Regions from separate parts of the Streptomyces sp. NPDC049813 genome, predicted to be linked through region 1. Evidence: riboswitches for the same ligand, from Rfam matches in the RefSeq annotation. Region 1 holds a riboswitch; the other holds the start of a gene.
What was found. A riboswitch is a leader RNA that binds a small molecule or an ion and turns the genes downstream of it on or off. The one in region 1 is predicted to bind thiamine pyrophosphate.

Region 1 (4,250 bases):
GACCGCCCTGCTCGAACGCGGCATCCTGCCGTTTCTGCGGGACGCCCAGGCGGGCCCGGCACCCGGTGGGGCGCTCGGCGGCCGGGGCGGCGGCAGCGCGTCCCGGATGCCGCAGCTCGGCTACAACCGGCCGGGATTCAGCAGCCCCGACGGGGGCGGCACCGCCACGGGCCAGCGCGCGGGCTTCTCCAGTCCGGACTTCACCAGCCCGGACTACGGCGGCCCGGAACACCGGCCCGACTGAGGTCGGGCCGGGGCAGGGGCCGTGACCGGGCTCGGGGCAGCAGCACCGAGCCCGTGGTCAGGGCTCCGGGCAGGTCAGTTGGCGAGGGGCAGATAGACGCGGTTGCCCGCCTCCGCGAACTCCTTCGACTTCTGTTCCATGCCCGCCTCGACCTCCGCCTTCGTGGTGCCGTGTTCGCGGCGGATGTCCTGCGAGATCTTCATCGAGCAGAACTTCGGACCGCACATCGAGCAGAAGTGCGCGGTCTTCGCCGGTTCGGCGGGCAGCGTCTCGTCGTGGAACTCCCGGGCCGTGTCCGGATCGAGGGCCAGGTTGAACTGGTCCTCCCAGCGGAATTCGAAGCGGGCGTCGGAGAGCGCGTCGTCCCAGTCCTGCGCGCCCGGGTGCCCCTTGGCGAGGTCCGCCGCGTGGGCCGCGATCTTGTACGTGATGACGCCGGTCTTCACGTCGTCGCGGTTGGGCAGCCCCAGGTGCTCCTTGGGCGTGACGTAGCAGAGCATGGCCGTGCCCCACCAGGCGATCATCGCGGCGCCGATCCCGGAGGTGATGTGGTCGTACGCGGGAGCGACGTCCGTGGTCAGCGGGCCCAGCGTGTAGAACGGGGCCTCCTCGCAGATCTCCTGCTGGAGGTCGATGTTCTCCTTGATCTTGTGCATCGGGACGTGGCCCGGGCCCTCGATCATGGTCTGGACGCCGTGCCGCTTGGCGATGCCGTTCAGCTCACCGAGCGTCCTGAGCTCGGCGAACTGCGCCGCGTCGTTGGCGTCCGCGATGGAGCCCGGACGCAGCCCGTCCCCCAGGGAGTACGTGACGTCGTACGCGGCGAGGATGTCGCAGAGCTCCTCGAAGTGCTCGTAGAGGAAGCTCTCCTTGTGGTGGGCGAGACACCAGGCGGCCATGATCGACCCGCCGCGCGAGACGATGCCGGTCTTGCGGTCGGCGGTCAGCGGGACGTACGGCAGCCGGACGCCGGCGTGGACCGTCATGTAGTCCACCCCCTGCTCGGCCTGTTCGATGACCGTGTCCTTGTAGATCTCCCAGGTCAGCTCCTCGGCCTTGCCGTCGACCTTCTCCAGTGCCTGGTAGAGCGGCACGGTGCCGATGGGGACGGGGGAGTTGCGCAGCACCCATTCGCGGGTGGTGTGGATGTTGCGGCCGGTGGAGAGGTCCATGACGGTGTCGGCGCCCCAGCGGGTCGCCCAGGTCATCTTCTCCACCTCCTCCTCGATGGACGAGGTGACCGCGGAGTTGCCGATGTTGGCGTTGACCTTCACCAGGAACCGCTTGCCGATGATCATCGGCTCGATCTCCGGGTGGTTCACATTGGCGGGCAGGACGGCGCGGCCCGCCGCGATCTCCTCCCGCACGACCTCCGGCTCGACGCTCTCCCGGATGGCCACGTACTCCATCTCCGGGGTGATCTCGCCCCGCCGCGCGTAGGCGAGTTGAGTCACGGGTTCGCCGGTCCGGCCGCGGCGCGGCTGGCGCGGGCGACCGGGGAAGACCGCGTCGAGGTTGCGCAGCCCGCCGCGCGGCGAGGTGTGCTTGATGCCGTCGTCCTCGGGGCGGGCGGGGCGCCCCGCGTACTCCTCGGTGTCGCCCCGGGCGATGATCCAGTTCTCCCGGAGGGGGGCGAGCCCCCGGCGGACGTCGGTGTCGACGGTCGGATCGGTGTACGGGCCGGAGGTGTCGTACAGCGTGACGGCCTGGCCGTTGGTGAGGTGCACCTGGCGGACCGGCACGTTGAGGTCGGGGCGCGAGCCCCGGATGTACCCCTTGTGCCAGCCGATGGACTGTCCGGCCTCCGGCTCCGAGCCGTTGGAGGCAGGCGTGCGTGCGTCCGTTGTGGTCATGAGACCTACTCCCTACGCCGGCATTACCCGGTAACAGGTTCGGCGGTCGACGCAGCGATGTTCGTCGGCGGCGCTCCACGCTGTTTCACGTGAAACGCGCTGGGACGAAGGTCAGCGCCCTCTCAGCCCGGTGCTCCGAGCTCCCGCGTGTGCAAAGGTGGCTCCACGCTAGCGCCCCTTCGGACGCGTTGAACAGAGGGCCCCTGCCGTTCTTGCGATGATCGGGCGGTGACCACCACCCAGCAGCCCCCGCCTCCGCCGCCCCGACCGCCGCACGGACCGGGCCCGTCGGGCCACGGCAACGGCGGTCACGGGCACGGTCATTCCCACAGCCACGGCCCTGCCGCGCCCGTCTCCCGGCACCTGCGCAAGGTCATCGCGGCCATCCTCGTGCCGTTCTCCGTCGCGGTCGTCGTCGGCCTCGCCGTCCTGTGGCCCGGGGGCGCCCCGGCGCACGAGCGCACGGGTGTCGGCTTCGACCGGCAGACGCAGCAGGCCACGGTCACCAAGGTCGACAAGGTCGCGTGCGCGTCGGTGAACGCCTCGGGGGAGACGCCCACCGGTGACACCTCCACGGCCGAGGGCTCGTCCGCCCAGCAACAGGCCACCGGTACCTGCGGCAAGGCGTCGATCCGGATCGACACCGGCAAGGACACGGGCCGCACGTTCACGGAGGTCGTCCAGCCGGACTCGCCGCGCCAACTGCACGGCGGCCAGCAGGTGATCGTGGCCTACGCACCGGACGCGCCGGAGAACCTCCAGTACTCGGTCACCGATGTGAACCGCAAGTTCCCGATGGCGCTGCTGGCCGGGATCTTCGCCGTCGTCGTGGTGGTCGTGGGCCGCCTGCGCGGAATCATGGCGTTGGTCGCGCTGGCGGTGAGCTTCCTGGTCCTGACGCTCTTCATCCTCCCGGCGATCCTCCAGGGCTCGAACCCGCTGGTGGTGGCGGTCGTCGGGGCGAGCGCGATCATGCTGATCGCGCTCTACATGTGCCACGGCCTGACGGCCCGGACCTCGGTCGCGGTCCTCGGTACCCTCGTATCGCTGCTGCTCATCGGCCTGTTGGGCTCGCTGTTCATCGGCTGGGCGGCGCTGACCGGCAACACGGACGACAACACCGGCCTGATCCACGGCCTGTATCCGCACATCGACATGAGCGGTCTGCTGCTCGCCGGCGTCATCATCGGCTCGCTCGGCGTCCTGGACGACGTGACGGTGACCCAGACGTCCGCGGTGTGGGAGCTGCACGAGGCCGACCCCACGATGGGCTGGCGCGGACTGTACCGGGCGGGGATCCGGATCGGCCGCGACCACATCGCGTCCGTCGTCAACACGCTGGTCCTCGCCTACGCGGGTGCGGCGCTGCCCCTGTTGCTGCTCTTCTCGATCGCGCAGAGCAGTGTGGTCGACGTGGCCAACAGTGAGCTGGTGGCCGAGGAGATCGTGCGGACGCTGGTCGGCTCGATCGGCCTGGTGGCCGCGGTGCCGGTGACCACCGCGCTGGCCGCCCTGGTGGTCAGCGCCGACCGGCCGGAGTCCCGGAAGCTCGCGCCCCCGGCTTCAGCTCGCGGCGGCCGGGGACGGCGGCGTAAACGCTGAGCGGCGCGGAGCGGCTCGGGTGCACCGCGCTGCTGAAGCGTTACGCCAACGGCCCCTGGTGACGGTGGGTGATCAGCCGGCGTTCTGCTCCTCGGCGAGGATCCGGTCGAGTGCCTCGTCGAGTTCGGCCTCGTAGTCGCTGAGGGCCTGCTCCTGACCGAGCGGGACCAGCTTGTCGGTGCGGTCGAGGAACGCGATGAGGGGCGCGACGCCCGCCCGGAACAGCGCGTGATCGCCGCCCACCTGGAGCCGGATGTGCACCTCGCCCGGCAGCTCGTCGGTGGCGCCGCCGCTCGCGCAGGCGACGGGAGAGATCCGGACATCGCCGTCACCGGTCGCGCCGTTGACCCCGTCGACGAGGAGCTCCCGGCCGAACGCCCAGGTCACGGGCGCGTCTCCGGGGAGATGGAAGGTGAGGCGCACCGCGTAGGGATCCCCGGGCTCGTAGCGAAGCTCGACCGGGATGCGGAACGAGAGTTCCTCGGAGACGAGGAAGCTCATCATGACCTCTGCCTGGACTGCTTGGACCGACTCGCGCATCGCCTACCCCG
Region 2 (4,250 bases), on a different contig from region 1:
GACGGCGTCGTCGGGCAGGAACCGGGGCATCCCGTCCAGTTCGGCGACGGCCAGGAGCCCGCCCGGGCGCACCGTGGTGAACAGGCCCTTCAGCGCCGCGGCGGGGTCGTCCAGGTGGTGCAGGGACGCGGAGGCCCAGACGAGGTCCGCCGCGTCGATGCCGGGCAGGGGCTGTCCCGCGTCGGCCCGGAGCGGCTGGACCCGGGCGGCCAGGCCCCGGGCGACGGCGGTCCGGGTCAGCCGGTCCAGCATGGTGGCCGAGCTGTCGACGGCGGTGACCCGGGCCTCGGGGAACCGCTCCAGCAGGGCGAAGGTACCGGTGCCGCTGCCGGCTCCGAGGTCCACGACGTGCCGGACGCCGCCGGTGGCCAGGTCGGCGATCCTGCGGGTCGTGGCCGCGAGGTGGTCGGCGAACAGCTCGGCGTCGAGGTCGAGGATCTGGGCGAGCTCGTCGTCCTGCGGGGCGGCGTCGTGGGCGTGCGCGTGGCCGGGGGCTCCGTGGTGACCTGCGGGTCCGTGGTGCGTCATGCCTCCGACCGTACGCGCGTTCTCCACTGACGCATAAGGTCTTGCGGATCACGCAAGAGACGTCTGCTTCTATGGGCGCCAGGCGCAAGGAAACGCAGGTGAGAGCAGGTCAGGCCCGTCCTGCGCCCCGCAGCCGGAACGGCGCGTAGACCACGAGCGCGGTGACGAAGGCGACGTAGTAGCCGAGGTCCGCGCCGTGCAGCGCCTCGGCCACCGGACCGACGTAGAGACTCGTGTTCATGAACGGCACGGTCGCGGCGAACGCGGCCAGGAAGGCCGCCAGAGCGGGCAGGAAGGGCCGCGTCCGGGCCTCCTCCGCGGCCAGCTCGACGGGGGCGCCGCCGCGGGCGCGGGCCCGGGCCCGCCAGTCGACGAGGACGACCGCGACGAAGCCGGGGATCCAGTAGCCCACGAACAGCAGCACGTTCTGGAAGCGGGCGGCGGTGTCCGCGGCGTGCATCCACAGGACCAGCGGGAAGCCGAGGAGCGCGGCGAGCCCGGCGGCGAGCGGGCGCGGCACGCGGACCCCGATCACCTGGAGGGCGAGCGAACCGCTGTAGTCGTTCATCGCGTTGCTGCACAGCGCGGCGAGCGCCACGGCCAGCAACCCGACCGAGCCGACCGCACCCCCGCCCAGCAGCGAGTCGACCCCTTGCGCGGTCTGGTCGGTGAAGACGGAGGCGCCCCAGAGTCCGAGCGCCTGCACGGCGGTGAACGACACGACGACACCGGCCAGCGTGCACCAGAACATGCGGGGGGCGGAGGTGGCGCGGGGCAGGTAGCGGCTGAAGTCGCTGGCGTAGGGCGCCCAGGAGATCGCCAGGCTCAGCGCGATGGTGGCGGTCAGGACGAACGCGCCGGCCCGGTCTGCGCCGTGCGCGCCGCCCTGGCCCGCGGGGGTGACGCCCGCGTGGGCCAGGCGCAGCGCCAGGGCGCAGAAGGCGACCGCCAGGACGGCCGTCATCCACTTCTGCAGGCGGTGGATCGCCTCGTAGCCCAGCGCGCCGAACGCGCCCTGGGCGGCCATCATCACGAGGGCCCCCAGCCAGAACGGCCAGCCGCAGAGCCGGGCGAGCGCGTCGCCGCCGAACAGGCCGATGAGCGCGTCCCAGGCGATGGACGACAGCCATTGCAGCGCGCCCGGCACGACGACGGCCCGGCCGAACGCCAGGCGCGCCAGCGGCAGTTGCCCCGCTCCGGTGCGGCTGCCCCAGGTGCCGAGGTACGCGGTGGGCACGGCGCCGAGCACGGTGCCGAGGACCACGGCCGCCAGCGCGGTGGCGAAGTCCAGGCCGAGGGCGACGCCGACGGTGCCGGTGAAGACACCGCTCATGGTCAGGTTCGGCGCGAACCACACGGTGAACAGCCGTCCCGCGCCGCCGTACCGGTGGCTCTCGGGGACCGGGGCGATGCCGCGCGCCTCGGGCCGCCAGTCCCCGGGCGCGGCGGGCATCCGCCCGTCGAAGGCGGTCGCGCCCGGCCGCCGGGCGGCGTGCGGTTCCGTGGAAGCGTGCGGCATCGACATCGCTGACATCCCTCCGCCAGTGCTAACTGGTTCAGGTTCTACGGGTGTGATCTCAGCCCCGTCGTGTGCGGGGCACCCCGTGTCGGGCAGTACCGCTGCGAAGACTAACCGCTGCCCAGGATGAGACCGACGGCGGCCCCGGACAGCGGCCGCGGGAGTTGCCCGTGCCCCGCCCGCGCCGCGTAGAGTCGCCGGATGCGGATGCGGACCATCGGGCTGATCGGCGGCATGAGCTGGGAGTCGACGGCGGAGTACTACCGGCTGCTGAACGAACTGACGCGGGAGCGGCTGGGCGGACTCCACTCGGCGCGGTGCGTGCTGTACTCCGTCGACTTCGCGGAGATCGAGCGGTTGCAGGTCCGCGGCGACTGGGAGGCGGCCGGCCGGATCCTCGCCGACGCCGCGCGGCGCCTGGAGGCGGCCGGCGCCGACCTGTTGCTGCTGTGCACGAACACCATGCACAAGGTCGCCGACCGGATCGAGGCCGCCACGGCCGTGCCGCTGCTCCACCTGGCCGACGCCACGGCGCAGGCGGTGCGGGCGGCGGGCCTGACGCGGGTCGGGCTGCTGGGCACCGCGTTCACCATGGAGCAGGACTTCTACCGGGGCCGCCTCGCCGCCGGCGGCCTCGACGTGCTCGTCCCCGATGCCGCCGGCCGGGCGCTCGTCCACCGCGTGATCTACGAGGAGTTGTGCCTCGGCGTGGTCCGTGACGCCTCCCGCGCCGCCTACCAGGAGGTCATCGGCGCGCTGGTGGCGGCGGGCGCCGAGGGCATCGTCCTGGGCTGCACCGAGATCGAGCTGCTGATCGGTGCGCAGGACAGTCCGGTGCCCGTCTTCCCCACGGCACGGCTGCACGCGCAGGCGGCGGTACGCGAGGCACTGCGCGACCTGACGCCCTGAGGGGCCCGCCACGCCGCCGCGACCCGGCACCCGACGGGCCCGCCAGGTTTCGGCCCCGTCTTTCAGGGGAGTCCGTGCCACAGCGGCCGCGTCCGAGTTCCTCCCGGGAGGGTTCGGCAGTGAGCTCGCCGCCCCGTTCTCCGCTCCCGGGCGGAGAACGGGGGCCCCGGGATCCTGTGCGGCAACCGTCCGGGTGACCTGGACGCCGTACGGGGCAATCGGTCGGCATGAAGGCAGCGATGAAGTCATCCGCCCGGCACCTGGCCGCCGCGGCCGCCGCACTGGCCGTCCTCCCCCTCCTCGCCGGCTGCGGAGGAGACGGCGGGCGCCCCGCGTCCCCGGCCGAGGGCGCCGCCCCGGCCGCGTCGGACCTGCGCCTGACGGTCACCACGGACAACGGGGTGCGGCTGCGGCCGACGGACGGCGACCGGGTGGGCGTCGACCCGGCCGCCACCCCGCACTGGTCCCGGCAGGGCCGCACCCAGGTCCTCGACCTGTCGTGCCACGGGCGCGACCAGCAGGACCAGCAGGACCAGCAGGACCAGCAGGAACCAGCCCGGCCGTGCCCCCGCATGCCGGAGGTCGACGTCCCGGCCGGCGCCTCGGTCACCGTCACCGCCCGCAACGCCGGGATCGACGTCGCCGGGGTGACCGGCGCCCTGGACCTGACCACCGTCAACGGCGATGTGACGGTGGCCGGTTCGGGCGCGAAGGACGCGACCGTGCGCCTCGTCACCCGCAACGGTTCCGTGCGGGCGACCACGGTCCGGGCCGCCGCCCTGCACGCGCGGACGGTCAACGGCGATGTCACGCTCGACTGCGCCACCGCCCCCGGCCAGGCCTCCGGGCGGACCGTGAACGGCTCCGTGGACGTCACCGTCCCGCACGACTCCCCCGCCTACCGCGTCGCGGCCACCACCGACAACGGCCGGCCCGCCGTCACCGTGCCCACCGACGGCGCCGGCTCCGACCGCACCATGACGCTCGCCACGGTCAACGGCGACGTCCGGGCCGCACGGGAGTGAGCGGCCCGGCCGGCCCTACGAGCCCTGGGGCCGCAGACCGAGCACCAGATCCCGGGGCAGCCCGTGCGTGTCGTGGAGGTAGTGCAGGTCCTCCTCGTCGAGCGGACCCCGGAACCGGGGGCGGGAGAGCACCTGCCGTCCGCGGTCGAGGAGCCGGCGGAAGCGGTCCTCCTCGTCGAGGAGGACGCGGCGCACGTCGTCACCGCGCGGCGTCTGGCCGAAGCGCTCCCGCGTGTGCTCGTACAACTCGCCCGGCAGGTCGCCGAGGC

Region 2: another riboswitch for thiamine pyrophosphate. It lies ahead of ACIBW6_RS28855 (purine-cytosine permease family protein); the one in region 1 lies ahead of thiC (phosphomethylpyrimidine synthase ThiC).

Annotation. Positions count from the first base shown of each region.
Region 1 is NZ_JBITLI010000006.1:308,101-312,350, reverse strand. It holds gene ACIBW6_RS16325 (hypothetical protein) at 1-244, shown strand, start outside; gene thiC (phosphomethylpyrimidine synthase ThiC) at 319-2,097, opposite strand; TPP riboswitch at 2,090-2,254, opposite strand; gene ACIBW6_RS16315 (YibE/F family protein) at 2,326-3,699, shown strand; gene ACIBW6_RS16310 (SsgA family sporulation/cell division regulator) at 3,772-4,239, opposite strand.
Region 2 is NZ_JBITLI010000017.1:36,865-41,114, forward strand. It holds gene ACIBW6_RS28850 (class I SAM-dependent methyltransferase) at 1-528, opposite strand, end outside; gene ACIBW6_RS28855 (purine-cytosine permease family protein) at 638-2,053, opposite strand; TPP riboswitch at 2,045-2,143, opposite strand; gene ACIBW6_RS28860 (aspartate/glutamate racemase family protein) at 2,255-2,956, shown strand; gene ACIBW6_RS28865 (DUF4097 family beta strand repeat-containing protein) at 3,196-3,981, shown strand; gene ACIBW6_RS28870 (alanine--tRNA ligase-related protein) at 3,997-4,250, opposite strand, start outside.